One region of the Klebsiella scottii genome, then DNA from elsewhere that is predicted to be linked to it. Evidence: predicted binding sites of a transcription regulator. Region 1 holds the regulator's gene; each other region holds the start of a gene.
The links. The regulator Fur, encoded in region 1, represses iron uptake genes when iron is present. The targets are predictions, from matches to a motif close to ATAATAATGAGAACNACTATCAA.
Positions count from the first base shown of each region.

Region 1 (7,751 bases):
GCCAGCTCATGGAATCCGCACCACGTGCCGTTCTTCTCGGCCGTTGGTTCTTCCATTGCGATGACGCTGTGGGCCTTCCTCGGGCTGGAGTCGGCCTGCGCCAACGCCGAAGTCGTGGAAAATCCGGAACGCAACGTGCCGATTGCGGTGCTGGGAGGTACGCTGGGTGCAGCGGTAATTTATATCATCTCAACCAACGTGATTGCCGGGATTGTGCCAAATATGGATTTAGCTAACTCCACGGCGCCGTTCGGGCTGGCCTTCGCGCAGATGTTTACTCCGGAAGCAGGCAAGGTCATCATGGCCCTGATGGTGATGTCCTGCTGCGGTTCGCTGCTCGGCTGGCAGTTCACTATCGCCCAGGTCTTTAAATCATCGGCCGATGAAGGCTATTTCCCGAAAATCTTCTCTCGGGTCACAAAAGTGGACGCTCCGGTTCAGGGTATGCTGACCATCGTGATCATCCAGAGCGGACTCGCGCTGATGACTATCAGTCCGTCGCTGAACAGCCAGTTCAATGTACTGGTAAACCTGGCGGTAGTGACCAATATCATCCCGTATATTCTGTCGATGGCCGCGTTGGTGATTATTCAGAAAATGGCGAACGTCAATCCGGCGAAAGCCAAATCCGCCAACGTTGTGGCCTTTATCGGCGCACTGTATAGCTTTTACGCGCTCTACTCCTCCGGCGAAGAAGCCATGCTGTACGGCTCGATCGTCACCTTCCTCGGTTGGACGCTTTATGGTCTGGTATCGCCACGTTTTGAGCTGAAAAACAAACACGGCTGATACCTGGCGAACCCGGATTATCGGCGATGCGCAGGAGCGGCTGGTGAGGTAATCTGAGTACAGTGATATAAAAAAGGAGCCCTGCGGCTCCTTTTTCGTTTAGGCGTTTTTCAGCACTTCGCTGACAATTTCTACCGCCTCTTTCTCAATCTGCTTGCGATGCTCTTCGCCGAGGAAGCTTTCGCAGTAGATCTTGTAGGCGTCTTCCGTGCCTGACGGACGGGCGGCAAACCAGCCGTTATCGGTCATCACTTTCAGACCGCCGATCGACGCGCCGTTGCCAGGCGCGGCGGTCAGGCGAGCGGTGATTGGATCGCCCGCCAGCGTACTTGCGCTGACCATCTCCGGCGACAGCTTCGACAGCGCCGCTTTTTGCGCGGAAGTTGCCGATGCCTGCAGGCGGTTATAGCTCGGCGCGCCGAAGCGTGCGGCCAGCTCATCATAGTGCTGCTGCGGGTTTTTACCAGTGACGGCGGTGATTTCCGCGGCCAGCAGGCACATGATGATACCGTCTTTGTCGGTGGACCACGGCGTGCCGTCAAAACGCAGGAACGAAGCGCCCGCGCTCTCTTCACCGCCGAAGCCAAAGCTGCCGTCAAACAGGCCGTCAACGAACCATTTAAAGCCTACCGGCACTTCCACCAGCTTACGGCCAAGGTCACCGACCACGCGGTCGATCATCGCCGAGGAGACCAGCGTTTTGCCGACGGCAACCTCTTTGCCCCACTGCGGACGGTGCTGGAACAGATAGTTGATCGCCACCGCCAGATAGTGGTTCGGGTTCATCAGACCGGCCGGGGTAACGATGCCGTGACGGTCGTAATCCGGATCGTTGGCGAAGGCCAGATCAAACTTGTCGCGCAGCGCCAGCAGGCCAGCCATCGCACACTCGGACGAGCAGTCCATGCGGATGGCGCCGTCTTTATCCAGATGCATAAAGCGGAAAGTTTGATCGACATGATCGTTAACGATGGTCAGATTCAGCTTGTAGTACTCTGCGATGCGCTTCCAGTATTCAATACCGGAACCGCCCAGCGGATCGACGCCAAGCTTGAGGCCCGCTTTTTGAATCGCCGCCATATCGACGATATCCGCCAGCCCTTCAATAAACGGCTGAACCAGATCCTGCTCTTTCACGTGGCCGGAGGCCAGAGCAGCATCGAGGGAGATGCGCTTCACGCCCTGCAGGCCGGAAGCCAGCAGTTCGTTAGCCCGGTTCTCCACCACTTTGGTGACGTTGGTATCAGCCGGACCACCGTTCGGCGGGTTGTACTTGATACCGCCATCTTCCGGCGGGTTATGCGACGGCGTAATCACGATGCCATCCGCCAGCGGACCACCATTTTTGTTGTGCACCAGAATAGCGTTGGAAATCGCCGGCGTCGGGGTGAAGCCGTTGTTTTCCTGCACGATCACATCAACACCGTTAGCTGCCAGTACTTCCAGTACGGAAATAAAGGCCGGCTCGGAGAGCGCATGGGTATCCTTACCGACGTAGCATGGACCGGTAATACCGTTCTTCGCGCGATCTTCCGCAATTGCCTGAGCAATCGCCAGAATATGCTGCTCGTTGAAGTTATGGCGACCTGCGCTGCCGCGATGGCCAGAGGTCCCGAACTTCACCGCATGCTCCGCATTGCCTGCTTCCGGCTTCAGTACATAGTACTGGGCAGTCAGCTGGGCGACGTTAATCAAATCACTCTGTTGTGCAGGCTGCCCCGCACGCTTATCGATTGCCATTGCCTGATCCTTCTGATGCAAGGGTGAATAAAGCTAGATCGTGCCGCAAACCTTCTCAATCAACTCCGCGGGGAATTGCATTGACTGCATGATATGTTCAATCATGCTGCATTTACGGCCAGTATTGGTATTGGTAATCACCCACCACGGCGTGCCGGGGACCTGCTTAGGTTTGGTCTGATTGCCGCTTTTCAGCAGGATGCGGGCGTCTTCAGCGAAATAGGTACGCGTACGTCCGTGCAGAGACTCGGTGGCCGCAGCAAACGCTTTGCCGTCCAGCGAGTAAAGCGTCGTCAGTACCAGCATAAAACGGTTTACCGCGCGCTTTTGTTCGGCATATTCATCAGATAACAGCAGCTCGCGCACGGCGCGGACCTTATCCTTCACCGGATTCGCGGGCCTGGCCTCAACAACAGCGGTCGGAGCCGGAGCCGGCGCGGCTTTCGCGACGGAGGTGGCAGTCTGGGAAGCGGCGGAAAATTTCAGCATGCGCCGTAAAATGTCGGATGCACTCTCACCAATATGCTGGGTGTGGCTGGCAATATAGCGATAGAGATCATCATCAACTTCAATTGTTTTCATCTTAATCCAGTGCGATATCTTATTCTGAATACAAGTTGTCAGGATTATAAGGACAAATCCTAACCGCGGATAGCGTCAAACCAGGATGGCGGTAAAACTCAGATAGCTCTGGGTCTTGCAGCCGGATGGCAGAATGTCCAACATAATACCCTAACCCGACGGAGCGAAAAAAAGAACTTTGCCATGAAATTAAATAGCCGCGCGCAATCTGCACAAAATCCGCACAATAATTCCCCTGTGGTCCTGGTTCACGGTCTGTTTGGCAGCCTTGATAACCTCGGTATCCTCGCACGCGACCTGGTCGCCGACTACGATATTTTGCAGGTCGATATGCGCAATCACGGTCTTTCCCCGCGCGATCCGCAGATGACCTACGCCGCTATGGCTCAGGATCTGCTCGACACCCTTGACGATCTTCAGCTGGAAAAAGCGACCTTTATCGGCCACTCAATGGGCGGTAAAGCGGTGATGGCGCTGAGCGCCCTGGCCCCGGAACGCATCGACGGCCTGGTGGCTATTGATATCGCGCCGGTGGATTATCACGTCCGCCGCCATGACGAAATCTTTGCCGCCATTAACGCCGTGACCGCTGCCGGCGCCGCAACCCGTCAGCAGGCGGCGGCAATTATGCGCAAGCATCTGCAGGAAGAGGGAGTCATTCAGTTTCTGCTGAAATCCTTCGTTGACGGCCAGTGGCGTTTTAACGTGCCGGTCCTGTGGAATCAATATAGCCATATCGTCGGCTGGCAGCCGGTTCCCGCGTGGCCGCATCCGGCCCTGTTTATCCCAGGCGGCAACTCTCCCTACGTGACCGATGAATATCGCGACGCGCTGCTGGCTCAGTTCCCTCAGGCCCGCGCGCACGTGATTGCCGGCGCGGGCCATTGGGTCCATGCGGAGAAACCGGAAGCGGTATTGCGCGCAATTCGTCGATATCTCTCCTTTTTAGCGGCATAACTGGCTAAAAACTGCCCGACCGCGCCGCAGAATGCCTGCGGTCGTTGGCGCAGCGGTTCGCCTGATGTATTATGGCGCGCTATCTGTGTCGGCAATGGCCCGACAACTCGTTTCCCCGAAGTCACTCTGAATCATGGCAAAAGAACAAACGGACCGTACGACATTAGATTTGTTCGCAACCGAGCGTCGCCCGGGTAGACCAAAGACCAATCCGCTTTCGCGCGACGAGCAGCTGCGCATCAATAAACGCAACCAGCTTAAACGCGACAAAGTTCGCGGCTTAAGGCGCGTGGAGCTCAAGCTCAACGCTGAAGCGGTTGATGCGCTCAACGAGTTAGCTGATGCCCGTAATATGAACCGTAGCGATCTGATTGAAGAGATGTTGATGAACCAGCTGGCAGCCCTGCATAGCCAGGGTAAAGTCTGAGAAACCTCAAAAACAACACTTTCATGTAGCAGAGTGTGCAGTCGGGTGTGATTGCTGTTTCCGCGCCCTTCCCTGTTCTGCTATGATTGCCGTTATCTGCGGGCATTACGCCACTACCACATCATTAAGTTTCAAGAGGTTATTTTACTCATGGCAATCATCGGCATCTTTTTTGGCAGCGACACCGGCAACACCGAAAATATTGCAAAAATGATCCAAAAGCAGCTTGGTAAAGATGTTGCTGATGTTCACGACATTGCCAAAAGCAGCAAAGAAGACCTGCAAGGTCATGATATTCTGCTGCTGGGCATCCCAACCTGGTACTACGGTGAAGCGCAGTGTGACTGGGATGATTTCTTCCCGACGCTGGAAGAGGTCGATTTCAACGGTAAGCTGGTAGCCCTGTTTGGCTGCGGCGACCAGGAAGACTACGCTGAATACTTCTGTGACGCGCTGGGTACCATTCGCGACATCATCGAACCGCGCGGCGCAACCATCGTCGGCCACTGGCCGACTGCAGGCTACCATTTTGAAGCCTCTAAAGGTCTCGCCGATGACGACCATTTCGTCGGTCTGGCTATCGATGAAGACCGTCAGCCTGAGCTGACCAACGAGCGCGTAGAGAAGTGGGTTAAACAGATTTCTGAAGAACTGCATCTCGAAGAAATCAAAAACGCCTGATCGTTAAACGGCGCTACCTTCGGGTATCGCCGTATTGATAGGTAAAAGCAATAAAACTAATAGCTACAAGTTTTTAACTTTTAATCACATATCTGTACAATGTCCTCTGATTTAACGAGGAGACGTGACACAGTTTGTAGCGTGTGCCTCGTTTTTGACAGCATACAAGGCTCGATGCTTGCGGTTTTCATTTCATCATGGCAGTTCTATAATGAGACGCATTACATCGGGTGATTCTCTGTATTACTTCCGCTAATGGAAGTAGATCGTTTAGCAACAGGACAGATTCCGCATGACTGACAACAATACCGCATTGAAGAAGGCTGGCCTGAAAGTCACACTTCCACGATTAAAAATTTTGGAAGTGCTGCAGGGGCCGGATAACCATCACGTCAGCGCGGAAGATTTATACAAACGCCTGATCGACATGGGTGAAGAGATCGGTCTGGCTACCGTTTATCGCGTACTGAACCAGTTTGATGATGCCGGCATTGTTACCCGCCATAATTTTGAAGGCGGTAAATCCGTTTTCGAACTGACGCAGCAGCATCATCACGATCATCTGATTTGCCTCGATTGTGGCAAAGTGATCGAATTCAGCGATGACTCCATCGAAGCGCGTCAGCGTGAAATTGCCCACCGTCACGGTATCCGCCTGACCAACCACAGCCTGTACCTGTACGGCCACTGTGCAGAAGGCGATTGCCGCGAAGATGAACACGCGCACGACGCGGTGGAAAAATAGTTTCCCGCAGCGTAAGCAGCAAAAAGCCAACCCGCAGGTTGGCTTTTTTTATGCCCGCAAATACGGAGTACGAGGGAAATCAGGGCCGGGTATTGTTGCTGCGGATCTCTTTCCAGATCTGGTCGCAGCGGGCTTTCACCGCCTGATCGTTGCCGGTGCGGGTCGCCAGGATACACTGCTGATAATCCAGCACGCGCACGCTTTCCTGATTAGCGAACTGCTGATGCTGCTTATCCTCTTTAAGAACGTTCAGCACGCTCTGGCACGCCTGAACTTTATCCGGATTCCCTTCTGCCGTATTGATGCAGGCGCTGTAGGCATCCTTCAATTTAGTATCTTCTTTTGGCGCCGGTGACTGCGTACAGGCCACCAGACCCGATGCCATGATGGCGATGAGCAATAGCTTCTTCATAATCAACCTCACGGGCTGGCGGCAGGCTTACGCCCGCCGCTACGGCATCAGAAAATAGTGAACGGGGCAATAACCATAAACTTCACGTCGCGCTCATCCTGGAAGATGTTGCCGTAACCGCCGCTCCAGCTTGGAATATCGGAGTGGTTGTCGTACTGAGTGAAGTGGAGTTTGAACAGCGTTCCTTTCGCCCGGCCGTCCTGCACGGTATACATGGCATCGAGGCTGTAGGCCGACTCTTCCAGACGTTTGTCCGCGTTGTAGTACGCATCGGGCGTCGCCATTTTGCCTGGTTTCGCATCCCACGCGTAAACGTAAGACGCGCCAAACGCCCAGCCCGGCATATTCCAGTTTTTCATGTCGTACATGGCGCCGAAGAACACGGCTTTTTCGCCGTTGGCGTTGAAGTCTGAGCGGTTATCCCACCACACGTCCAGGCGACCGTTAGAGGATGCGTAGGTTGGAGTCATACGCTGCAGGAAGTAGCCCTGCTGACCTTCAGCCTTCACCCAGGTGCCTTCCAGACGCAGGTCCAGCACGTCGGCAACCTTGTAGCCAAAGGTTAGCGCCTGTAGCCAGGCGGTGCCGTCATAAATATCGTTCGCGCCGCCGTTGCTGACCTTATCGCGGGTACCGTAGAACTGATAGCTGGTGCTTAACGGAGCGCCGGCGACGTCAAATTTATAGCTGGCCTTAGCAAAATACTGGTCGATATAGCCTTGAGCCTGGCCAAACGCGGCTTCCAGCACGAGGTCATTTTTAAAATCATATTTGGCGCCCAGAGAGTGCAGATAATCGACTTTCGTCTTCTTATCGTTCTGATAGAACTCATCCATCTCAATGTGCCACGGCGCTTTGTATTCGTTCGTCCACATGTAGGAGAAACTCAGCGCGCCAGAGTCGCCGTAATCAAAGTTGGCTCCGGCTTCGGCACCTTGATAAGTGCCCGGCATAAAGCTCCAGTGCGGAGCCAGCAGCGTTTGCCCGGTTGGCTGAATATAGCCAGCGCGCGCCCACGCCGGGCCATACTTAAATTTTGCCGCCGCTTTATAGAGGCTAATCCCGCTCTTGTCGCCGGAGTAATCTTCGTCGTAGGCTTTATTTCTTGAGGAGAAGGCAATTTCGTTCGGGTGACCGCTTTCGCTGCTTTCCGCCATTTCAATTGCGGTAAAGGCAGCCACGTCAATACCAAACATATCGGCAGCATAGCCGGACTGGAAATCCAGGTTGGCGTTCCAGGTTGAATGCGAAAGGTTGGTTTTGTACTTATCGCCGTCGGTGACGTCTTTACGGTCGCGCTCACGCTGCCAGTAATAGATACCGCCGGTTAACGTGGAATCATCAATAAAACCTGCTGCGCTGGCCTGCGGAACAACGATCCAGCTCGACATCGCGGTGACGGCGGCAATAGCCAGCGC
Region 1 covers NZ_JARXNI010000020.1:2,706,602-2,714,352, forward strand. The annotation lists gene potE (putrescine-ornithine antiporter) at 1-789, shown strand, start outside; gene pgm (phosphoglucomutase (alpha-D-glucose-1,6-bisphosphate-dependent)) at 889-2,529, opposite strand; gene seqA (replication initiation negative regulator SeqA) at 2,563-3,111, opposite strand; gene ybfF (esterase) at 3,295-4,068, shown strand; gene ybfE (LexA regulated protein) at 4,202-4,495, shown strand; gene fldA (flavodoxin FldA) at 4,646-5,176, shown strand; gene fur (ferric iron uptake transcriptional regulator) at 5,469-5,921, shown strand; gene QFI97_RS20425 (ChiQ/YbfN family lipoprotein) at 6,001-6,333, opposite strand; gene chiP (chitoporin ChiP) at 6,381-7,751, opposite strand, start outside.

Region 2 (7,751 bases), 550 kb from region 1:
AACCACGTCAACCCGGTGTGGCTGATTGGCCTGCTGCAGAAACAGCCGCAGCACTTCCGCCTTGACGGGCCGACGCGCCTGAAGTTTATGCAGGATCTCGCCGAGCGTAAAACGCGTATGGACTGGGTTCGTCAGTTTATGCGCCAGCTGGAAGAGAACGCCGTCGCCTGACCGTGACCGGGAAAATGGATGCGGTGATATTCATCGTATCCATTTTTCACCTGACACATTCAGCAAACTTTACAAATGTTTTGCAATCCACCAAGGTTTCCCCACACTCCCCCACGCCATAATTTGGCTCTGTTTTCGTAGAAAAATAACCACTTACTTATTATGGTCATAAACTCTTCGCGTATCTCTCTGTGGCTGACGCTGTTTGCCGTTGTCGCCGCGCTGGCGCTTCCGGCCCGCGCTAACACCTGGCCTTTACCGCCGCCGGGCAGCCGCCTGGTGGGGCAAAACCAGTTCCACGTGGTGCAGAATAACGGCGGCTCGCTGGAGGCCATTGCCAAAAAGTATAACGTTGGTTTTCTGGCGCTCCTGCAGGCCAACCCCGGCGTCGACCCCTACGTTCCCCGGGCGGGCAGCGTGCTGACCATTCCGCTGCAGACGCTGCTGCCGGACGCGCCGCGCGAAGGGCTGGTGATTAATCTCGCCGAACTTCGTCTTTACTACTACCCGCCGGGCAAGAATGAGGTGACCGTCTACCCTATCGGTATCGGCCAGCTCGGGGGCGATACCCTCACGCCAACGATGGTGACTACCGTGTCAGATAAGCGCGCCAACCCGACCTGGACGCCGACGGCCAATATTCGCGCACGCTATAAGGCGATGGGTATCGAACTGCCAGCCGTGGTTCCCGCCGGGCCGGATAACCCGATGGGGCACCACGCGATCCGCCTGGCGGCCTACGGCGGCGTCTATCTGCTGCACGGCACCAACGCCGATTTCGGTATCGGTATGCGCGTGAGCTCGGGCTGCATTCGCCTGCGCGATAATGATATTAAGACGCTGTTCAATAAAGTGACCCCCGGGACCAGGGTCAATATCATCAACGCGCCGATTAAGGCCTCCGTTGAGCCAAACGGCAGCCGGCTGGTAGAGATTCATCAGCCGCTGTCAAAGCATCTTGATGACGATCCGCAGACGCTGCCAATCGTGCTTGATGCGGCAATGCAGGCCTTTAAGCAGGCGCAGCTGACCGACCAGCAGGTCATGGATCGAGCGATCGAACTGCGCTCGGGTATGCCGATTGACGTCACCCGTCACCACCCGAACGCCGGGCAGGCGCTGTAATCGCTATCTTCTGCCTGACAGTGCAGTGCTATTCCGTTCGCCCTACGCCAGGCAGAACATGTCTGCCGGGCGCCAGGTGACCGGGTTAAGGGGAAGACAGCCGTCTTCCCCTTAACAATCCTCGCGGTACGCCTTTCCCTCAGTACGGGTTCATCAGCGCGAAAATGGCGGCTGAAACGACCGAATCATCAGCCTCAAAGGCGCGGAGAGATTGCCCTGGCATACACGAGGAAACAGTTATCCCGCGCAGCAGAAAATTCCCGTCATCGGCTTAACCGACAGGTTCTTTATGGCGCTTTGTTTGGGGGATAGCTGAGCATTCAGACAGCGAGTCGCGGTCCCATAAGGGGGTGGACCGCTTCGCAATATTGGCACAACAGGGGGAACAGCTTACTGCGTACTACCGCGGCCTGATAAAGGGGTCAGAACCGCGTTTGTCAGTGGCATGACAGAGGGAACAACTTATTTGTAGATAACCGCAGTCCCGTGCAGGGTGTTAGGACCGGTTACCGACGTAATGCGGAATGAAGTCGCGCCCATTTCTTCAGCTTTCTGCGCCAGCTGATCTTCCAGAGAACCCAGGTTGGTGCCGGCGGAAGCGGAAACGGTGCCGATTTTTTGCTGGCCAGCAGGAGTGGATTGCACTTCAACGGCGGCAAAACTAGCGAAAGAGAGCGAGCTCAGAACGGCAGCGAGGGTCAGCGTTTTGATGTTTTTCATGATTATTATACCTATGCAGATGATTTTTTTAGTAGGGTCGTAAGAATTAACTTAACGATCGATAGGTAAATAATAATGTGACCCACATCACACGTCAACGCATTTTTATAACGATCGTTTAATTATTTATAAACAACTTAAAATTCATATATATATGAATTATTTATTTTTGGACTGACTCTGCTGGCAGGTTATGTCGTTTATTTTTATAATGGCCTCTCAACAAACCAACATAGGTACAGGCGGCATCATGACAACTGACGTTCAAAGTTGCACAAAAAAAAGCCGTGGCCGACCTAAAGTGTTCGACAAGGAAGCGGCGCTGGATAAGGCCATGGCACTGTTCTGGCAGCATGGGTATGAGGCAACCTCCCTTGCCGATCTGGTGGAAGCCACCGGGGCAAAGGCCCCTACGCTCTACGCCGAATTCGTCAATAAAGAGGGGCTGTTTCGCGCGGTGCTGGATCGCTATATTTCGCGTTTTGCCGCCAGACACGAAGCGCAGCTGTTTGCCGAAGAGAAGTCCGTCGACCAGGCGCTGCGGGACTATTTCACCGCGATAGCCACCTGCTTCACCAGTAAAGACACCCCGGCGGGCTGCTTTATGATCAATACCTCCGCGGCGCTGGCAGCCTCCTCTACCGATATCGCCAACACCATTAAGTCGCGGCACGCTATGCAGGAGCAGACCCTGACCCAGTTCCTGCAGCAGCGCCAGCTGCGCGGTGAGCTCCCGGAAAATGGCGACGTTCGCCAGCTCGCGCAGTTCTTAAGCTGCGTGCTGCAGGGTATGTCGATCAGCGCTCGCGAAGGCGCCGATTTCACTAAATTGATGCAAATTGCCGACACCACCCTGCGCCTGTGGCCGCAAATCCTCCAGCACTAATCCGCTCCCCTGTCCGGTGACGTAAGTCACCGGGCCTGCGTTCCCCCTCCGCCTTAACCCCAATTTTACTAATGTTTTCACATCCTTAAGTGTTAATTTGTTGTAAATGATATTGATAACAATAATCACTACGTGCAGAATTCGCATTTGAGTTTTTACAATTTATTTCACCCTGTAACAATCGGTGCACCCGCGCCGAAAAAATAAAACAACAACGCTTACAACCAAGCCGTTAACTCATAAAAGGAATGCGAATGAACACGCGTCTCTGGGTTCTTAACCCACTGCTGCTGGCCACCACCCTCCCCGTCTTTACCACCCAGGCGGCCGAAGAAAATCTTATCGTTAGCGCCAACCGTACGCACCGTACCGTTGCCGAAATGGCGCAGACCACCTGGGTTATTGAGGGTCACGAAATTGAACAGCAGGTTCAGGGCGGCAAGGAATTCAAAGATGTGCTGGCGCAGCTCATTCCAGGCATCGACGTCAGCAGCCAGGGGCGGACGAACTACGGCATGAATATGCGCGGTCGCGCCATCGTGGTGCTGATCGACGGCGTACGGCTTAACTCCTCCCGCACCGACAGCCGTCAGCTGGACTCGATCGACCCGTTCAATATTGAGCATATCGAGGTCATCTCCGGCGCAACTTCGCTGTACGGCGGCGGCAGTACCGGCGGCCTGATTAATATTGTGACCAAAAAAGGCCAGCAGGATCGTCAGGTCGATCTCGAACTGGGCGGCAAAACGGGTTTTGCTAACAGCAACGACCATGATGAACGCGTGGCGGCAGCGGTGAGCGGCGGTACCGAGCACGCCTCCGGCAGATTATCGGTGGCTTATCAACGCTTCGGCGGCTGGTATGACGGCAATAACGATGCGCTGATCCTCGATAACACCCAGACCGGTTTGCAGCACTCCGACCGCCTCGACGTGATGGGTACTGGCACCATCGACATTGACGACAATCGTCAGCTCCAGCTGGTGACGCAATACTACAAAAGCCAGGGCGACGACTACGGCCTGTACCTCGGGAAAAATATGTCGGCGGTGACCGGTGACGGCAAGGCCTACACCACCAACGGGCTGGATTCCGACCGCGTCCCCGGCACCGAGCGTCATCTGATCAGCCTGCAGTATTCCGATGCCGACTTCTACGGCCAGAATCTGGTCAGCCAGATCTACTATCGCGACGAATCCCTGACCTTTTACCCCTTCCCGACCCTCGCTAAGGGCCAGGTCAGCAGCTTCTCCTCCTCGAAGCAGGATACCGATCAGTACGGGGCCAAAATTACCCTCAACAGCCAGCCGCTGGACGGCTGGGATCTGACCTGGGGGCTCGATGCCGATCATGAAACCTTCAACGCCAACCAGATGTTCTTCGACCTCAACGAATCGATGGCCTCCGGCGGGCTGAACAATCAGGCCATCTACACCACCGGCCGCTACCCGGGCTACAGCATCACCAATCTCGCCCCGTTCCTGCAGAGCAGCTATGACCTGAACGATATCTTCACCCTCAGCGGCGGCGTGCGCTACCAGTGGACGGAAAACCGGGTTAATGATTTTGTCGGCTACGCGCAGCAGCAGGACGTCGCCAACGGTAAAGCCAGCTCGGCGGATGCCATTCCTGGCGGGAAAACGGATTACGATAACTTCCTGTTTAACGCCGGGATTGTCGTCCACATTACCGACCGTCAGCAGACCTGGTTTAACTTCTCCCAGGGCGTCGAGCTGCCTGATCCGGGTAAATACTACGGCATTGGTAAATACGGCACCGCCGTTAACGGCAACCTTCCGTTGCTGTCGAGCGTCAACGTCGGGGACTCGCCGCTGCAGGGGATTAAAGTCAACTCTTACGAGCTGGGCTGGCGCTACACCGGCGACAACCTGCGTACGCAGCTGGCGGCCTACTACTCTACGTCGGATAAAACCATCGTCGTCAACCGCACCGATATGACGATTGACGTTGAGTCCGATAAGCGTCGTATTTACGGCGTTGAAGGGGCGGTGGATTACGCCTTCCCGGAGAGCGACTGGAGCACAGGAGCTAACTTCAACGTTCTGAAATCACAGGTGAAGAGCGACGGCAGCTGGCAGAAATGGGATGTGACCCTGGCCTCTCCGTCGAAAGCCACCGCCTGGGTCGGCTGGGCGCCGGACCCGTGGTCGCTGCGCGTGCAAACTCAGCAGGTGTTCGATCTTAGCGACGCCAGCGGCAACAAGCTTGATGGCTACAACACCGTCGACTTTATCGGCAGCTACGCGCTCCCGCTGGGTAAGCTCACCTTCAGCATCGAAAACCTGCTGAACGAAGACTACGTTACCATCTGGGGCCAGCGCGCACCGCTGCTTTACAGCCCAACCTACGGCAGCAGTTCGCTGTATGAGTACAAAGGCCGTGGCCGCACCTTTGGTCTGAACTACGCCCTGAGCTTCTGATAAAAAAAGCCCCTCATCCTGAGTGATGAGGGGCAAACATCAATAAACGTCTTTTTTACGCTTTGTTATTCAGAATCAGCTGACCGTTGCTATCCAGCGGAATTTGCGTGCCGGGGTCATGTTCCATGCGAATCTTGCCCTGCTGTCCGCCGATTTTGTAAGTGACGTCATAGCCCAGCATTTTATCCGATTTGTCGTACACCGTTTTGCAGCGCTGCTGCGTCGTGGTGTAGGTATCGCCTTCCTGCATCGATCCCTGAATCTGGTTACCGGCATAGCCGCCGCCCAGCGCGCCCACTACGGTGGCAACGCTGCGGCCACGGCCGCCGCCAAACTGGTGGCCGATAACCCCACCGGCAACCGCGCCGAGCACCGAGCCGGCAATCCGGTTTTCATCCTGCACGGGACGACGATGGGTGACGGTGACGTTGCGGCACTCCTGACGCGGCGTTTTAACACTTTCTTTTATCGGTGTACTGGAGACCACCTGCGCATACTGCGGTCCACGATCCAGTACGTTCAGACCGGCGACAGCTGCCACGCCCAGCGCGGCAGCCACGCCAATCCCTATACCCGCCAACATTGATTTATTCACGGGGCATCCTCCTTTGTTGCTGATAGCGATAATTTTGCTATCTACCCGGGGAGCTTGCAAATCAGAAAGCGGATGAAAAATGCGAGGATCTGCAGCAAACAGCGGGGATTCAGAGGAATCCGAGAGGATATAGCGAATATTACAGAAGGATATTCCAGGTAACCGCCCGGCAGCGCGTTATCCGACCGGGCGGCGGCTCGCCGCGCTCCGCAACCCGGAGAAGGCGTTAACGCCGTCATCCGGGAGCAGAGCGCCCGAGAATTAGTGCAGCTTCAGGCGCGGACGAATGATGCGGTTGATGCGCCCCACCAGCATCATCAGGCCGGTTTTAAAGTAGCCGTGCAGCGCAATCTGGTGCATGCGGTACAGGGAGATGTAAACGAAGCGCGCAATACGGCCTTCGATCATCATTGAACCGCGCATCAGGTTGCCCATCAGGCTGCCGACGGTCGAGTAGTTGGAGAGCGAAACCAGCGAACCGTGATCCTTATAAGTATAAGTTTTCAACGGTTTGTTTTTCATCTGCGCAAGGATGTTATTCAACGCGCAGGTTGCCATCTGGTGCGCGGCCTGCGCGCGCGGCGGCACGAATCCGCCTTCCGGACGGGCGCAGGAAGCGCAGTCGCCGATGGCATAGATATCCGCATCGCGGGTCGTTTGCAGCGTCGGCTCGACCACCAGCTGGTTGATGCGGTTGGTTTCCAGACCGCCGATCTCTTTCATAAAGTCCGGCGCCTTAATCCCGGCAGCCCATACCATCAGATCGGCATTAATAAACTCGCCGTCTTTGGTGTGCAGGCCGTTAGCATCGGCGCTGGTGACCATGGTTTTTGTCAGCACCCGCACGCCGAGCTTGGTCAGCTCGCTGTGTGCGGCGCCGGAAATACGCGGCGGCAGCGCCGGCAGAATACGCTCCCCGGCCTCAACCAGAGTGACGTTCAGCGCTTCGTTGGTCAGCCCTTTGTAGCCGTAGCTATGCAGCTGCTTAACCGCATTATGCAGCTCGGCAGAAAGCTCAACGCCGGTGGCCCCGCCGCCGACGATAGCAATATTCACTTTGCCGTTGGCGCCGAGATCCGCGGAGTATTTCAGGAACAGGTTCAGCATTTCCTGATGGAAACGACGCGCCTGGTGCGGGTTGTCGAGGAAAATACAGTTATCTTTAACGCCCGGCGTATTAAAGTCGTTAGAGGTACTGCCCAGCGCCATGACCAGCGTGTCGTAAGGCAGCTTACGCTCGGCCACCAGCAGCTCGCCCTTTTCGTCACGCAGTTCGGAAAGCGTGATGGTTTTTGCTTCGCGGTTGATATCCGCGACGGAACCGAGCTGGAACTGGAAACCGTGATTGCGGGCATGAGCCAGGTAGCTCAGCGCATCTACACCTTCGTCGAGCGAACCCGTTGCCACTTCATGCAGCAGCGGTTTCCACAGATGGCTATGGTTGCGATCCACCAGGATGATTTTCGCTTTTTTGCTACGGCCCAGCTTTTTACCCAACTGAGTAGCCAGTTCCAGTCCGCCGGCACCGCCACCAACGATTACTATTTTTTTCAATGGTGTAGTCACGTGACCCCCTAAAATTATTAACCAATTGTTAATTAAAAGTTATATAAATAGCCTTTAATTAACAACAAGTTACAGCATTGAAACCATTCAGCGAAATCGAGAATAACATGAACGGTTCATTGGTCATACCAAAATTGATATGCATCAAGTTTTACCGCACATTTTTTGTGCAAGCAATCACAGAATGGATAAAAAAAGCCCGCGGTGCGTTCACACAGCGGGCTGGAGGGAGGCGATCAGCCGAGGG
Region 2 covers NZ_JARXNI010000020.1:2,153,771-2,161,521, forward strand. The annotation lists gene mfd (transcription-repair coupling factor) at 1-171, shown strand, start outside; gene ldtC (L,D-transpeptidase LdtC) at 334-1,296, shown strand; gene bhsA (multiple stress resistance protein BhsA) at 1,759-2,016, opposite strand; gene QFI97_RS17785 (TetR/AcrR family transcriptional regulator) at 2,267-2,902, shown strand; gene QFI97_RS17790 (TonB-dependent siderophore receptor) at 3,157-5,343, shown strand; gene QFI97_RS17795 (glycine zipper 2TM domain-containing protein) at 5,399-5,938, opposite strand; gene QFI97_RS17800 (NAD(P)/FAD-dependent oxidoreductase) at 6,200-7,504, opposite strand; gene ycfP (alpha/beta hydrolase YcfP) at 7,741-7,751, opposite strand, start outside.
Region 2: QFI97_RS17790 (TonB-dependent siderophore receptor) is a predicted target of Fur. The motif match lies at 3,009-3,031, and genes of this name have one in related genera.

Region 3 (7,751 bases), on a different contig from region 1:
AGCTCCGCAGCGGCCCGGTCATAGCGCGGCGTGGAGTCATTATGAAATCCGTGATTAACCCCCTGGTAAATATAAGCCTCATAGACCTTATGCTGCGCTTTGAGCGCCTCTTCATAGGACGGCCAGCCCTGATTGATTCCGCTATCGAGGCCGGCGTAGTGCAGCAGCAGCGGCGCCTGAATCTTGTCGACTTCATTGAGCGGCGGCTGTCGGCCGTAGAACGGCACCGCGCAGGCCAGTTCAGGGATCGCCACCGCGGCGGCGTTGCAAACGCCCCCGCCGTAGCAAAAACCGGTGATGCCGACTTTTCCCGTCGCCTGCGGATGCTTCGCCATAAACGCCACCGCGGCAAAAAAGTCGTTCATCAGCTTCACGGGATCGACTTTCTGCTGCAGCTCTCGCCCCTCATCATCATTGCCGGGATAGCCGCCGACGGAGCTCAGGCCATCCGGCGCCAGGGCGATATAGCCCGCCTTCGCTACCCGCCGGGCAACGTCTTCAATATAGGGATTGAGGCCGCGGTTCTCATGTACCACCACCACCGCCGCGGCTTTGCCGGCCATCTTCGTCGGCGTCACCAGGTAAGCGCGCACTTCGCCATGACCGTCCGGAGAGGGATAGTGAATATATTCCGCGCGGATATCCGGGTCGGTAAACGCCACCTGTTCCGCCAGGGCATAGTTCGGTTTCAGCAGGTTAAACAGCGCCAGCGCGGTCATTCCGCCCACGGCATATTTCCCCGCCAGCTGGAGAAACTCGCGTTTGCTGATTTTTCCGTGGGCATAGTAGTCATAGTACTCGAGCAGCTGTTGTGGAAAATCTTTGGCCGTCAGTCGCGTCATCGCATGTTCTCCGTAAGTGAAGGCCCTTTAAGCAAAGCATAAGCTCGCCGGGATGCCAGAAATCTCGCGCAGTGTGATCCAGCAAACGCCTCATCGGCGACTTAGCGTCTAAAGTAGAACGTCGTTTTAAATTAAAAAGGAGAGATCATGTCCTGGTTCGCTAACCCTGGCCGCTACGATCGGATGCAGTATCGCTACTGCGGCAAAAGCGGCCTACAGCTGCCCGCGCTGTCGCTGGGCCTGTGGCATAACTTTAGCCACGGTAACGCGCTGGATGACCAGCGAGCCCTGCTTCGCAAGGCCTTCGATCTGGGCATTACCCATTTTGACCTGGCCAATAACTACGGGCCGCCGCCCGGCAGCGCCGAGGAAAACTTTGGTCGCCTGCTGCGGGAAGAGTTTGCCGCCCACCGTGACGAACTCATTATCTCGACCAAAGCCGGCTATTCCATGTGGCCGGGGCCCTATGGTTCCGGCAGTTCACGAAAATATCTGCTGGCCAGCCTCGACCAGAGCCTGCAGCGCATGGGGCTGGATTACGTCGATATTTTCTATTCTCATCGCGTTGATGAGAACACGCCGATGGAGGAGACCGCCGCAGCGCTGGCGCAGGCGGTGCAGAGCGGTAAGGCCCTGTACGTCGGCATCTCCTCCTATTCGCCGGAACGCACGCAGCAGATGGCCGCGCTTCTGCGCGAGTGGAAAATTCCGCTGCTGATCCATCAACCCTCCTATAACCTGCTTAACCGCTGGGTCGACAGCAGCGGATTGTTGGATACGCTGGAGGAGCACGGCGTAGGCTGCATCGCCTTTACGCCGCTGGCACAGGGCCTGCTGACCGGCAAGTATCTCCAGCAGATCCCGGAAGGTTCGCGAATGTTTTATGAAGGGAAGAGAGATCGTGGCCTGACGGAAAATATGCTCAGCGAGCCAAACGTCCGGAGCCTGCGCCTGCTGCAGGAGATGGCGCACGGCCGCGGTCAGAGCATGGCGCAAATGGCGCTGAGCTGGCTGCTGAAAGACAGCCGGGTGACGTCGGTACTGATTGGTGCCAGCCGTCCGCAGCAGCTAGAAGAGAACGTAAAGGCGCTGGAAAACCTGACTTTCAGCGCCGAAGAGCTGACGCAGATCGACCAGCACGTGGCGGATGGTGAGCTGAATTTGTGGCAGGCTTCGTCGGATAAGTAAATCGCTGGCCCGGTAGCCAAACGCTGCCGGGCAAGCAGGGATCAGTGCTTAACTTTGGTCAGGCGATCGAGATAGCCCATCACAAACGCCGACAGCACGAATGTCAGGTGGATAATGACGTACCACATCAGCTTGTTGTCCGGCACGTTCTTCGCATCCATAAACACCCGCAGCAGGTGGATCGAGGAGATAGCGACGATGGAGGCCGCCACCTTATTTTTCAGCGAGGTGGCGTCCATTTTCCCCAGCCAGCTGAGCTTCTCTTTACCCTCGTTGATATCCAGCTGAGAGACAAAGTTTTCATAACCCGAGAACATCACCATCACCAGCAGACCGCCGACCAGCGTCATATCCACCAGCGACAGCAGGGTAAGAATCAGGTCCGACTCCCCCACGCTGAAGATATGCGGCAGGATGTGGAGAATCTCCTGAAAAAATTTGATCGATAGCGCCACCAGCCCCAGAGAGAGGCCAAAATAAACCGGTGCCAGCAGCCAGCGTGAGGCGTACATGGCATTTTCCAGAAAACGTTCCATAAGACCCTGTAAGTTAAAAAAAACGACCGGCATTATATCGCAACCTGCCAGCGTGAATGCAACATCCCGTCAGCGCGCGGATCGGCAGACATAAAAAAGGCTGGCACAAGGCCAGCCTGGGGAGAGATGTCGGTGAGGGCTACTGCGCTTTAACGGTCTCTTCGCCCACCAGACCAATCTTCAGATAACCCGCCTGATGCAGGGTATCCATGACCTTCATCATCGTCTCATAGTCCACGGTTTTATCCGCGCGGAAGAAGACGGTGGTGTCTTTCTTACCTTCAGTCAGCGTATCCAGCGCGCCGATCATGTTCTCTTCGGTGACCGGATCGTTGCCGAGGAACATGGCTTTATCCGCTTTCACCGACAGATAGATCGGCTTTTCCGGACGCGGCTGCGGCTGGCTGGAGGACGCGGGCAGGTTCACCTTCACATCAACCGTCGCCAGCGGAGCCGCCACCATAAAGATAATCAGCAGCACGAGCATGACGTCGATAAACGGCGTCACGTTAATATCGTGCATTTCGCCGTTATCATCGAGGTTTTCGTTAAAATGCATTGCCATAAAGCATCAACCTACTCGTAATTTCTGCGCGGTACGTACCGGGGAAGTGCCGCTGGCGCTAAGGTCCAGATCGCGGCTTTGCAGCAGCAATACCTGGGCGGCAACGTCGCCGAGGGTGGCTTTGTAGCTGCCGATCATACGGGCGAAGATGTTATAGATAACCACCGCCGGGATAGCGGCGAACAGGCCAATTGCCGTTGCCAGCAGCGCTTCCGCGATGCCAGGCGCGACAACCGCGAGGTTGGTGGTCTGAGTCTGGGCAATGCCGATGAAGCTGTTCATGATGCCCCAGACGGTACCAAACAGGCCGACGAACGGGGAGATGGCGCCAATGGTCGCCAGATAGCCGTTACCGCGGCCCATATAACGACCCACAAACGCCACGCGGCGCTCAAGGCGGAAACCGGTACGTTCTTTAATGCCTTCGTTATCTTCGACGCCGGCCGAAAGCTCCAGCTCGTTTTGCGCTTCATTGATAAGCTGCGTGCTCAGGCTTTTAGGATGGAAAGCGTTGGCGATATCACTGGCCTGATCGAGGGAGCGTGCTTCGCCAAGTAACTGCTGTTCGCGCTTGAGGCGGCGCTTGCTGGAGAGGATTTCCGCACCCTTGCCGAAGAAGATAGCCCATGTGACTATCGACGCCAGAATCAGGCCGATCATCACGACCTTAACGACAATATCGGCATGATGATACATACCCCAAACGGAAAGATCCGCCTGCATCAAATTATTACCCACTCTGAGTCTCCAGGACGTAAATCACAAAATCTGAGCATAATAATATCAAAACGGCATCGAATTGATAGTGGTTCTCATTAGTATTTACACTGTGCAGCAAATCACGTTTATTTTCCTTGCGCTTACGCAGTAAAAAAGTGGCCGCCGGGGATTTGGTAAAATTTTTGCCTGTATCCGCCGTTAGCCGGTACACATCCGGGTATTCATGCTAGTTTAGACGTCCAGACGTATAAAAACAGGCAAAAACATGGCTGACAAACATCTTGATACCGCTCTGGTCCACGCCGGGCGCAGTAAAAAATATACCTTAGGATCGGTAAACAGCGTGATTCAGCGCGCTTCATCGCTGGTATTCGATACCGTCGAAGATAAGAAACATGCCACCCGCAACCGGGCGAAAGGCGAGCTGTTTTACGGCCGCCGCGGCACGCTGACCCACTTCTCGCTGCAGGAAGCCATGTGCGAGCTGGAAGGCGGCGCCGGCTGCGCCCTGTTCCCCTGCGGCGCGGCGGCGGTGGCCAATACGATTCTGGCGTTTGTTGAGCAGGGCGACCACGTTCTGATGACCAATACCGCCTATGAGCCGAGCCAGGATTTTAGTACCAAAGTGCTTGCCAGACTCGGCGTGAGCACCGGCTGGTTCGATCCGCTGATTGGCGCCGATATCGCCCGTCTGGTCCAGCCGAATACCCGCGTGGTATTTCTCGAATCTCCGGGGTCGATAACTATGGAGGTCCACGATGTTCCGGCGATCGTCGCGGCCGTGCGCAGCGTTGCCCCGGAAGCGATCATCATGATCGACAACACCTGGGCGGCAGGCGTGCTGTTCAGGGCGCTGGATTTCGGCGTCGATATCTCTATTCAGGCCGGCACCAAATACCTGATTGGCCACTCCGATGCGATGGTCGGCACCGCGGTCGCCAACGCGCGCTGCTGGGACCAGCTGCGTGAGAACGCCTATCTGATGGGGCAGATGCTCGACGCGGATACCGCCTATATGACCAGCCGCGGCCTGCGCACCCTCGGCGTGCGCCTGCGTCAGCACCACGAGAGCAGCCTGCGCATCGCCGAATGGCTGGCGCAGCACCCGCAGGTGGCGCGGGTCAACCATCCAGCGCTGCCGGGCAGCAAAGGGCATGAGTTCTGGAAGCGCGACTTTACCGGCAGCAGCGGTCTGTTCTCGTTTATTCTCAATAAGCGGCTGAACGATGCCGAGCTGTCCGCTTATCTGGACAACTTCAGCCTGTTCAGCATGGCCTACTCCTGGGGCGGGTTTGAATCGCTGATCCTGGCTAACCAGCCGGAGCACATCGCCGCCATCCGTCCTGAGGCTGAAGTCGATTTCAGCGGCACGCTGATCCGCGTCCATATCGGTTTAGAAAATGTTGACGATCTGTTGGCGGATTTAGCGGCGGGCTTCGCGCGTATCGTGTAAAGTGACAGCCAGTGGCAATAATTGCGGACGTTCTGTTAGAGGCGGCCGCTTTTGTTGCGCCCGGGATCAAGGTGTTCGGGCCTCTTCAGGAGTACACTAGTCAAAAATACGGTACCACTTAGGAAAGTCCATGGTTGTTATTCAAGAGATTGTCGCCGCGCTCTGGCAACATGATTTTGCCGCATTGGCGAACCCTCACGTTGTGGGCGTTGTATATCTGGTCATGTTCGCGACCCTGTTTCTCGAGAACGGTCTGCTGCCGGCCTCATTTTTACCCGGTGACAGCCTGCTGCTGCTCGCCGGCGCGCTGATTGCTAAAGGCGTCATGGACTTTGTGCCCACCCTCGCCATTCTGACGACGGCGGCCAGCCTCGGCTGCTGGCTGAGCTATGTCCAGGGGCGCTGGCTCGGCAATACCGAGACCGTTAAGGGCTGGCTTTCCCATCTGCCGCAAAAATATCATCAGCGTGCGACCTGCATGTTTGATAAGCATGGGCTGCTGGCCCTGCTGGCCGGGCGTTTCCTGGCCTTTGTGCGCACCCTGCTGCCAACAATGGCCGGTATTTCCGGGCTCTCCAACCGCCGCTTCCAGTTCTTCAACTGGCTCAGCGCGCTGCTGTGGGTCGGCGTGGTTACCGGACTCGGATATGCGCTGAGCATGATCCCTTTCGTCAAGCGCCACGAAGATCAGGTGATGACCTGCCTGATGATCCTGCCTATCGCTCTGCTGGTTGCCGGCCTGCTGGGTACGCTGGTGGTGGTCATTAAGAAAAAGTTCTGCAGCGCCTGATTGACCTTCCCGGGAGGGCGCCGGCGCGCCTTCCCCGGAGCGTACGCTTCCTGTCACATCCCCTGAATCGTTCTGATCCGCGCCGCATCTTCGCCCGGCGTCATGCCAAAATAGCGCTTAAACTCCCGGCTGAACTGCGACGCGCTTTCGTAGCCTACGCGCATCGCCGCCGCGCTGGCCTTCATCCCGTCGTGGATCATCAGCATCCGCGCTTTATGCAGGCGATAGCTTTTCAGATACTGCAGCGGTGATGTGCTGGTGACCGATTTAAAATTGTGATGAAACGCCGAGACGCTCATGTTGGCCTCTGCCGCCAGCTGATCGACGCTCAGGTTCTCGGTGTACTGGCTTTCAATGCGCTTGAGGACGCGGCTGATCAGGCTGAAGTGGGTTTGCCGGCTCACCAGCGCCAGCAGCGCCCCGCCGCACGGCCCGGTCAGCACGTAGTAAAGCATCTCGCGAATAATCTGTTTGCCCAGAATGCGCGCATCCAGCGGCCGCTCCATCACGTCCAGCAGCCGTTCAGCGGCGCACAAAATCTCCTCAGAGAGCGCCGCCGAGTTGATTCCGCTCGATGCCACCGCGGGCTGGAAGCGCTCATCCTCGCCAATATCCATCAGCAGCTCCTGCAGCTGCAGAATATCAACGTTCAGCCGTAGCCCCGCCAGCGGAACCTCCGGCGTCGCGAAGGTCTCGCACTCAAACGGCAGCGGTACCGTCAGCAGCAGATATTCATTGGTGTCGTAACGAAAAGTCCGCTCATTTATGTAACCAATTTTATGACCCGAAAAGAGAAAAACGATGCCTGGCTGATACATCACCGGCGTGCGCGTTCCCGGCTGCGTGCCGTACAATAACCGAATATCAGGCAGGAGTTCGCTGAGTTTTTCTTCGTTATTTTTCAGATTGTTAACCTTTTCAGTTAGCAGCTGACATATCTGGGAACGCTTCATTTACGGTGACTCTCCAGTCGTTTTTTCACGACTTCATTGTGCGCATTCCGCAGCTTTTTCTCCAGCCCCACGGAGAAATGGGCAAGACATCGGCAGGAATGTGCATTGAGGGGAACGGATGAGGGGACCACAATGTCCGTCATCTGGCCGGGATATCTTCTCTGCCGGCAGTTTTCTCTTATTGAGGTGATGAGCAATGAACAATTTCGATCTGTATACCCCAACCCGTATCCTCTTTGGTAAAGGTGCCATCGAAAACCTGCGCGATCAAATCCCGGCGGGAGCCCGTATTCTGGTCACCTACGGCGGCGGCAGCGTGAAAAAAACCGGCGTGCTGGATCAGGCCCTGAGCGCGCTCAGCGATTTTGAGGTGCTGGAATTCGGCGGTATTGAACCGAACCCATCCTACGAAACGCTGATGAACGCGGTCAAAATTGCCCGTGAACAGCAGATCACCTTCCTGCTGGCGGTTGGCGGCGGTTCCGTGCTCGACGGGACGAAATTTATCGCGGCCGCCGCGCATTATGATGAAAGCGTCGATCCGTGGGAAATCCTCGAAACCTACGGTAAAAATGTCAAAAGCGCCATCCCGATGGGTTCCGTGCTGACGCTGCCGGCGACCGGCTCCGAGTCCAATAAAGGTGCCGTAGTTTCACGTAAAACCACCGGGGACAAGCGCGCCTTTATGTCTTCCCACGTGCAGC
Region 3 covers NZ_JARXNI010000019.1:251,556-259,306, reverse strand. The annotation lists gene yghX (YghX family hydrolase) at 1-842, opposite strand, end outside; gene mgrA (L-glyceraldehyde 3-phosphate reductase) at 990-2,030, shown strand; gene QFI97_RS04975 (TIGR00645 family protein) at 2,072-2,566, opposite strand; gene exbD (TonB system transport protein ExbD) at 2,706-3,131, opposite strand; gene exbB (tol-pal system-associated acyl-CoA thioesterase) at 3,138-3,869, opposite strand; gene metC (cystathionine beta-lyase) at 4,117-5,304, shown strand; gene yghB (DedA family general envelope maintenance protein YghB) at 5,435-6,094, shown strand; gene QFI97_RS04950 (AraC family transcriptional regulator) at 6,148-7,047, opposite strand; gene yqhD (alcohol dehydrogenase) at 7,244-7,751, shown strand, end outside.
Region 3: exbB (tol-pal system-associated acyl-CoA thioesterase) is a predicted target of Fur. The motif match lies at 3,931-3,953, and genes of this name have one in related genera.

Region 4 (7,751 bases), 1.6 Mb from region 1:
TCATGATTCATTGGTTCTGTGTATGCTATTATTTAGTCACTATACACTTGCAGAGCAACAAAGAGGACGGAGTTAACCATGGGTATCATTTCCTGGATCATTTTTGGTCTTATTGCCGGTATTTTAGCTAAGTGGATCATGCCGGGCAAAGACGGCGGCGGCTTTTTCGTCACCATCATTCTGGGGGTCATCGGTGCGGTAGTGGGCGGCTGGATCAGCACCTTCTTTGGTTTTGGCAAGGTTGACGGATTTAATTTCGGGAGCTTTGTCGTTGCGGTAATTGGCGCGCTGGTCGTGCTGTTTATCTACAGAAAAATTAAGAGCTAATAGCCCTTCAGTATCAACTGAGTCATAAGCGATAAAAGCTGCCACTATTATTGGCAGCTTTTTTTTCGTCACATAATAGCGATGCTGGCGGATCGGATGATAATAAAAACCACAACAAACCGGCGGGCAAATCTATTAGACAACCCGTACATCGTACCGGCCGAAGGGGCCGCTAACCTATTTCCCTACGCCCGCAGGGTTTAATTAACCCGCCATAATCACCAGGGACCGGCCTCTGACATATCGGGTACGGCGACAACTTCGACATGAACTTCATAATGCCGGGCTTTGCTGGCCGGGATTAACGCGGTGAGCTTATTAATGGTTTCAGTCGGATTATCGCTGGCAACGGTCGCGGAGAAGAGCACCGGCTTTCTCGGCGGCAATGGCGGCATGGGCATTGGCATGGGGCCACGTTCCTGATTCATCTCAAACGGCGGCTGCCCGGCGTTATTCCGCGCTGGGGCTGGCGTTTCGTTTTTATCCGCGGCGAAGGCGCCGGCGGCGGCAATAGAAACGGTTGCTAACAGGGCAATGATTGTTCTTTTCATCTTTGTTACCTCTTAAGAGTGTGGCTAAAATCTTAGAGGTTACGTTTCTGGCCGACAATCCCACCAGGGGCGAATCCTACAAATCTCCTTATTTATTAACGAATGTGGAGGGTCTGCAGGGAAGCGTGCGGCACGGTGAAACCGAGGGCCGGTCTCATCAGGAGATGGCTGCGGCCAGCCGATAAAAGGCAAGAATTGAAACAGCGGCGACAAAGATTTGTGGCACAACACGCTTTCAGTCCAGCAGTACGCTCATCACCAGAAGGACTACCATGCACATCGACATAATACTGATATCTATCATCCGTTACGACAAAAGCTCCAGGTTATCAGCGGCTCCGGCATCATGCCGAAAACTGTAGAAAATATAGACGGAGATTGTACACCAGCTTGATCATGGTGATTAAAACTTAATCCCCGAAGGACGGTCGACTTTATAACCAAAATGTCTACACATAGCCACACAACAACCCCGGTTTTCAGATAATGCTTATAGATTGGCCGTGATATTCGTAGGATCGGCCCATGCTATGGGGAGTGGGGCATATTTGGGTCGGCGCATCCTGGAGCGAGGTAAGACGAAATTTCAACCTGATTAATACCTGTCGGTCAAATGGCCGAAGGGCGGCAGAGCGTGTCCGCTGCTCGACTGCTATGACGTCGGAGATTGTCGAGTGCGGCCGCCGGAAAACGGCGCCTGCGGGGCTAATGCGAAGATATTTCCCGGCGCTATCGCTATGAGGTGGCCCGCCCGGGATCCCTATGCAAAAGCACGAGGGCGGGCCTTGGCTATAGGGGGTCTACAACCGGCACGGATTTTACCATCCAGAATATGGCCGAAATATTAAAAACCTCTCCCGGGAAACGTTTTAAGATTTACCTCATCTGATAAGGCAATACGCTGCGACAGAGTGAGCTATTTGCAACTGCTCTGCTTAGAAGGCGTGACAGTCAATGGTAGGAATGCCGTCATAGGGGCATAATCTATACCTCGCCCCTAAAACCCGGCACATCTTCGCCAACGCGAATGCAGAATTTATGGCATACCGCTGCCTGCGCAGGTTATAACAGCTGAATGAAAAAATAGCATTCAGGGGAGATCTATGAGCGACAAAAGCAGAGCTTTTCGTCTTCTTCACGAATCCGGGAATACCTTTGTCATTCCTAATCCCTGGGACATCGGCACCGCCAGAATACTTGAGCAAATGGGCTTTATGGCCCTCGCCACAACCAGCGCTGGGCTCGCCTTTTCTCTGGGGTTGGCGGAAGGCCAGGTCTCCTGGCAACAGACCATTCATCACTGCCGGAACCTCGCCGCAGCGACCGCTCTGCCGGTGTCAGCCGATCTGGAGAAAGGAGCGGGCAACAGTCCGGATAGCGCCGCTGAAACCATTGAGATCGCAGTGGACGCCGGTCTTGCGGGCTGTTCCCTTGAGGATTACAGCGGCCGGCCGGAAGTTCCTATCTTCGATTTGAGTCTTGCGGTTGAGAGAATTGCGGCGGCGGCTGAATCACGCGCTATTTGTGATCCTGATTTTGTTATTACTGCGCGAGCTGAAAATTTCATGTGGGGCAATCGGGATCTTGATGAAACAATCCTGAGGCTTCAGGCTTTCGAAAAGGCGGGCGCAGATGTTCTCTATGCCCCGGGGATCGACGATCTCTCTATGATTCAAACCCTCTGCAGCTCTGTTACAAAACCGGTGAATGTTGTCATGGGATTGCCCGGAAATGTTTACAGCGTCGAAGAACTCTCGCAAGCCGGAGTCCGGCGTATAAGCGTGGGAGCCTCAATGGCCCGATTCGCTTATGGCGCGTTTGTTCAGGCAGCGCGGGAGGTCAGCCGTGATGGCACTTTTACCTATGCAAAACAGGCCATCGGTTTTTCAGAACTTGAGGCCTTTTTTCGCCGGGCTAATCAATAATCAGCAGACGTGGCGGCGTGCATCAATTTCGCGCTGCGTTTTTCCAGCGCATAGCGGTCAATTATCCTGGATACGTGACGCCGGCGTTCAGGTGAGTTCCTGTATCCATTCCAGGTGAAAAGATCGGCAGCAGCGCCACCGTCGGCTACAATCTCTTCTCCTGGCTTGAGCCCGGCTATTTGGCGGGCCATAACGGGGACAGCGGAGCTGATGGAGGGCGCTTTTGGGGACAGCGGAATCTCCTTTTATGCCCCGGATTGTCCGCCGGTGTAATAGTGTAACCTGTTGAATATCCGATAAGTCGCTGAAAGCAGGATTTTTTCATCTCCTATCTCAAAAATCGGTATTTTCGATACATCTTTTCCATTGCCGCACCTTCTGCCAATTCGCATCAAATAACTTATTATTTTTCAATCTATTAAATAGAAAAAATGAGACCTGATAAGCAGTAAAGCAGGGTCTATGCTTATAAAAAGGGCCGTAAAAGGGTCGCAGGGGCGAATACCCCTTCTCCAGATGGGTTGAAGTGATAATCGTTATCACTAACATGGTGAGATGCCCTGATGGCGCCAACCAATGAGGTAGAGCTATGGAATTACAAGCAGGAACCTTTAATCCCGACGATTTTAGCTGGCGAGGTCTGATAATGACGCCCGCCGCCGCCGCCCATATCCGTGACCTGGTGAGCAAGCAGCCGCCGATGCAGGGGCTGCGTCTGGGCGTGAAAACCAGCGGCTGCGCTGGATTTGCCTACGTCATGGAGCTTATCGCTGAGCCCGCGCAGGACGATCTGCTGTTTGAGTTTGATGGCGCGAAGCTGTGGGCGCCGCTGCAGGCAATGCCGTTTATTGATGGTACGGAGCTGGATTACGTTCGGGAAGGATTAAATGAAATCTTTAAGTTTCATAACCCGAAAGCGCAGCACGAGTGCGGCTGCGGTGAAAGCTTTGGGGTTCAGGCGGAGTAATTATGTCTCGTAATACTGAAACAACTGACGATGTCAAAACCTGGACCGGCGGGCCGCTGAATTATAAAGAAGGCTTTTTTACCCGGTTACAGACCGATGAGCTGGCCAAGGGCATCAACGAAGAGGTGGTGCGGGCAATATCCGCCCGTCGCAACGAGCCGGAGTGGATGCTTGAGTTCAGGTTGAACGCATTTAAGGCGTGGCTGGAGATGGAAGAGCCGCACTGGCTGAAGGCGCACTACGATAAGCTGGACTATCAGGACTACAGCTACTATTCCGCGCCGTCCTGCGGCAACTGCGACGACACCTGCGCCTCCGAGCCGGGAGCGGTGCAGCAAACCGGCCCCGGCGACTATCTGACCAGCGAAGTCGAAGAGGCCTTTAATCTGCTGGGCGTGCCGGTACGTGAAGGTCGCGAAGTGGCGGTAGACGCCATATTTGACTCGGTTTCGGTCGCCACCACCTACCGGGAAAAGCTGGGAGAGCAGGGCATCATATTCTGTTCCTTCGGCGAAGCGATTCACGATCATCCGGAGCTGGTGAAAAAATATCTCGGCACCGTGGTGCCCGGCAATGACAACTTCTTCGCCGCGCTGAACGCCGCGGTTGCCTCCGACGGCACCTTTATCTACGTGCCGAAAGGCGTGCGCTGCCCGATGGAACTATCGACCTATTTTCGCATCAATGCGGAAAAAACCGGCCAGTTTGAACGCACGATCCTCGTCGCCGATGAGGGCAGCTACGTCAGCTATATCGAAGGCTGCTCGGCGCCGGTTCGCGACAGCTACCAGCTGCACGCGGCGGTCGTTGAGGTCATCATCCACAAAGATGCCGAAGTAAAATATTCCACGGTGCAGAACTGGTTCCCCGGCGATAACAACACCGGCGGGATCCTGAACTTCGTCACCAAACGGGCGCTCTGTGAAGGTGAAAACAGCAAAATGTCGTGGACCCAGTCGGAGACCGGCTCGGCGATAACGTGGAAGTATCCGAGCTGCATTCTGCGCGGCGACAACTCCATCGGCGAGTTCTTCTCGGTGGCGCTGACCAGCGGTCACCAGCAGGCGGATACCGGCACCAAAATGATTCATATCGGTAAAAATACCCGCTCGACGATTATCTCCAAAGGGATTTCCGCCGGTAAAAGCCAGAACAGCTACCGCGGGCTGGTAAAAATTATGCCGACCGCGACCAACGCGCGAAACTTTACCCAGTGTGACTCGATGCTGATTGGGCCAGACTGCGGGGCGCATACCTTCCCGTACGTCGAGTGCCGCAACAATAGCGCCCAGCTGGAGCACGAAGCCACCACCTCGCGAATCGGTGAAGATCAGCTGTTCTACTGCCTGCAGCGCGGGATCAGTGAAGATGATGCGATCTCAATGATCGTTAACGGTTTCTGTAAGGATGTTTTCTCAGAGCTGCCGCTGGAATTTGCCGTGGAAGCGCAAAAACTGCTGGCGATAAGCCTTGAACACAGCGTCGGTTAACAGTCTGACCCACACCGGCTGCGCGCTGACGCCGCCTGAATCAGACTGCCGAATTAAGGAATATACATGTTAAGTATTAAAGATTTGCAGGTTTCCGTTGACGAGAAAGAGATCCTGCGCGGATTGAACCTGGATATCCGACCTGGCGAAGTTCACGCCATTATGGGGCCCAACGGCTCCGGGAAAAGTACGCTCTCCGCAACGCTCGCCGGGCGGGAAGATTATGAAGTGACCGGCGGCAGCGTTGAGTTTAAGGGCAAGGATCTGCTTGAGCTTGCGCCGGAGGATCGCGCGGGCGAGGGGATCTTTATGGCCTTCCAGTATCCGGTTGAAATTCCGGGCGTCAGCAATCAGTTTTTCCTGCAAACGGCGCTGAATGCGGTACGTCGCTATCGCGGGCAGGAGCAGTTAGATCGCTTTGATTTTCAGGATCTGATGGAAGAAAAAATTAAGCTGCTGAAGATGCCGGAAGACCTGCTGACCCGCTCGGTCAACGTCGGCTTCTCCGGTGGCGAGAAAAAGCGCAACGACATCCTGCAGATGGCGGTGCTGGAGCCGGAGCTGTGCATTCTCGATGAGTCTGACTCGGGGCTGGATATCGACGCCCTGAAGATCGTTTCTGACGGCGTCAACGCGCTGCGCGACGGCAAGCGCGCGTTTATTATTGTCACCCACTACCAGCGTATTCTCGACTATATCAAGCCTGATTACGTCCACGTGCTGTATCAGGGGCGGATCGTCAAATCCGGCGACTTCACCCTGGTCAAACAACTGGAGGAGCAGGGCTATGGCTGGCTTACCGAACAGCAGTAACGCGCTGCAGCAGTGGCACCACCTGTTTGAAGCGCAGGCGGAGCAGAGAACCCCAGAAGCGCACCAGCACCTGCAGCAGGCGCTGCGCCTGGGGCTGCCGACGCGTAAGCATGAGCACTGGAAATATACGCCGCTGGATGCGCTGCTCAGCGGCACCTTCGTCGCACCGCAGCCCGAGGCGTTAACCACGGCGCAGCGGGACGCGCTGGCGCTCTCCGTCGATGCCTGGCGGCTGGTGTTCATCGATGGCCGCTACAGCGAAGCGTTGAGCGATGCGCTGGCCGACAGCGGCTACGAAGTCAGCATCGATAACCAGCGGCAGACGCTGCCCGACGCGCTGCAGCCGGAGCTGTTTCTGCACCTGACCGAAAGCCTTGCGCCGACGGTGACGCGCATTCGCGTGAAGCGCAACCAGCGCCCCGCGAGGCCGTTACTGATTATGCACGTGACGCGCGGGCTGGAGGGGGAAGAGATGAATACCGCGCACTACCGGCATCATCTGGAGCTGGAGAGCGGCGCGGAGGCGACGATCCTTGAGCACTATGTCAGCCTTAATGAGCAGCGTCATTTTACCGGCGGACGGCTGACCGCCGCGGTGGCGGACAACGCGCATCTGCAGCATATCAAGCTGGCGTTTGAAAACGCGCAGAGCTTCCACTTTGCCCACAACGACCTCTCTCTGGGGCGCGATGCATCGGCCTTTAGCAGCAGCTTCCTGCTCGGCGGCGTGGTGCTGCGCCAGCATACCAGCGTGCGGCTGCGGGGTGAGAACAGCAACCTGCGGATCAACTCTCTGGCGATGCCGGTAAAAAATGAGGTCTGCGACAGCCGCACCTGGCTGAACCATGACGTCGGCTACTGCAACAGCCGCCAGCTGCATAAGACCATCGTCAGCGACAAAGGTCGGGCGGTATTTAACGGCCTGATCAACGTTGCGCCGAACGCGATTAAAACCGACGGCCAGATGACCAATAATAATCTGCTGTTAGGCCGGCTGTCGGAGGTGGATACCAAACCGCAGCTGGAGATTTACGCCGATGACGTCAAATGTAGCCACGGCGCCACCATCGGGCGTATCGACGATGAACAGCTGTTTTACCTGCGCTCGCGCGGCATCACCCAGCAGGCGGCGCAGCACATGATTCTGTACGCTTTCGCCGCGGAGCTGACGGAAGCCATCGGCGATGTGGCGCTGAGGCAGCAAATCCTCGCGCGCATCGGCCAGCGTCTACCGGGAGAGGCAGCATGACATTTTCTGTTGAACGAGTCCGCGCAGATTTTCCGCTGCTCGGCCGGGAGGTCAACGGCCAGCCGCTGGTCTATCTGGACAGCGCCGCCAGCGCGCAAAAGCCGGAGGCGGTCATTCACGCCGAGGCGGAGTTTTACCGGCACGGCTATGCCGCCGTGCATCGCGGCATTCACACCCTGAGCGCGGAAGCGACGACGCGAATGGAGCAGGTTCGCCAGCGGGCGGCAACCTTCCTCAACGCGCGCTCTGCGGAAGAGCTGGTGTTTGTCCGCGGGACCACCGAAGGGATTAACCTGGTGGCGAATAGCTGGGGCAACGCCAACGTGGGGGCCGGGGATAACATCATCGTCAGCGCGATGGAGCACCACGCCAATATCGTTCCGTGGCAGCTGCTCTGCGCCCGGGTGGGCGCCGAGCTGCGGGTGATCC
Region 4 covers NZ_JARXNI010000020.1:1,148,447-1,156,197, forward strand. The annotation lists gene QFI97_RS13120 (GlsB/YeaQ/YmgE family stress response membrane protein) at 79-327, shown strand; gene QFI97_RS13125 (hypothetical protein) at 546-878, opposite strand; gene QFI97_RS13130 (isocitrate lyase/PEP mutase family protein) at 1,982-2,803, shown strand; gene sufA (Fe-S cluster assembly scaffold SufA) at 3,393-3,770, shown strand; gene sufB (Fe-S cluster assembly protein SufB) at 3,773-5,260, shown strand; gene sufC (Fe-S cluster assembly ATPase SufC) at 5,327-6,073, shown strand; gene sufD (Fe-S cluster assembly protein SufD) at 6,048-7,322, shown strand; gene sufS (cysteine desulfurase SufS) at 7,319-7,751, shown strand, end outside.
Region 4: sufA (Fe-S cluster assembly scaffold SufA) is a predicted target of Fur. The motif match lies at 3,330-3,352, and genes of this name have one in related genera.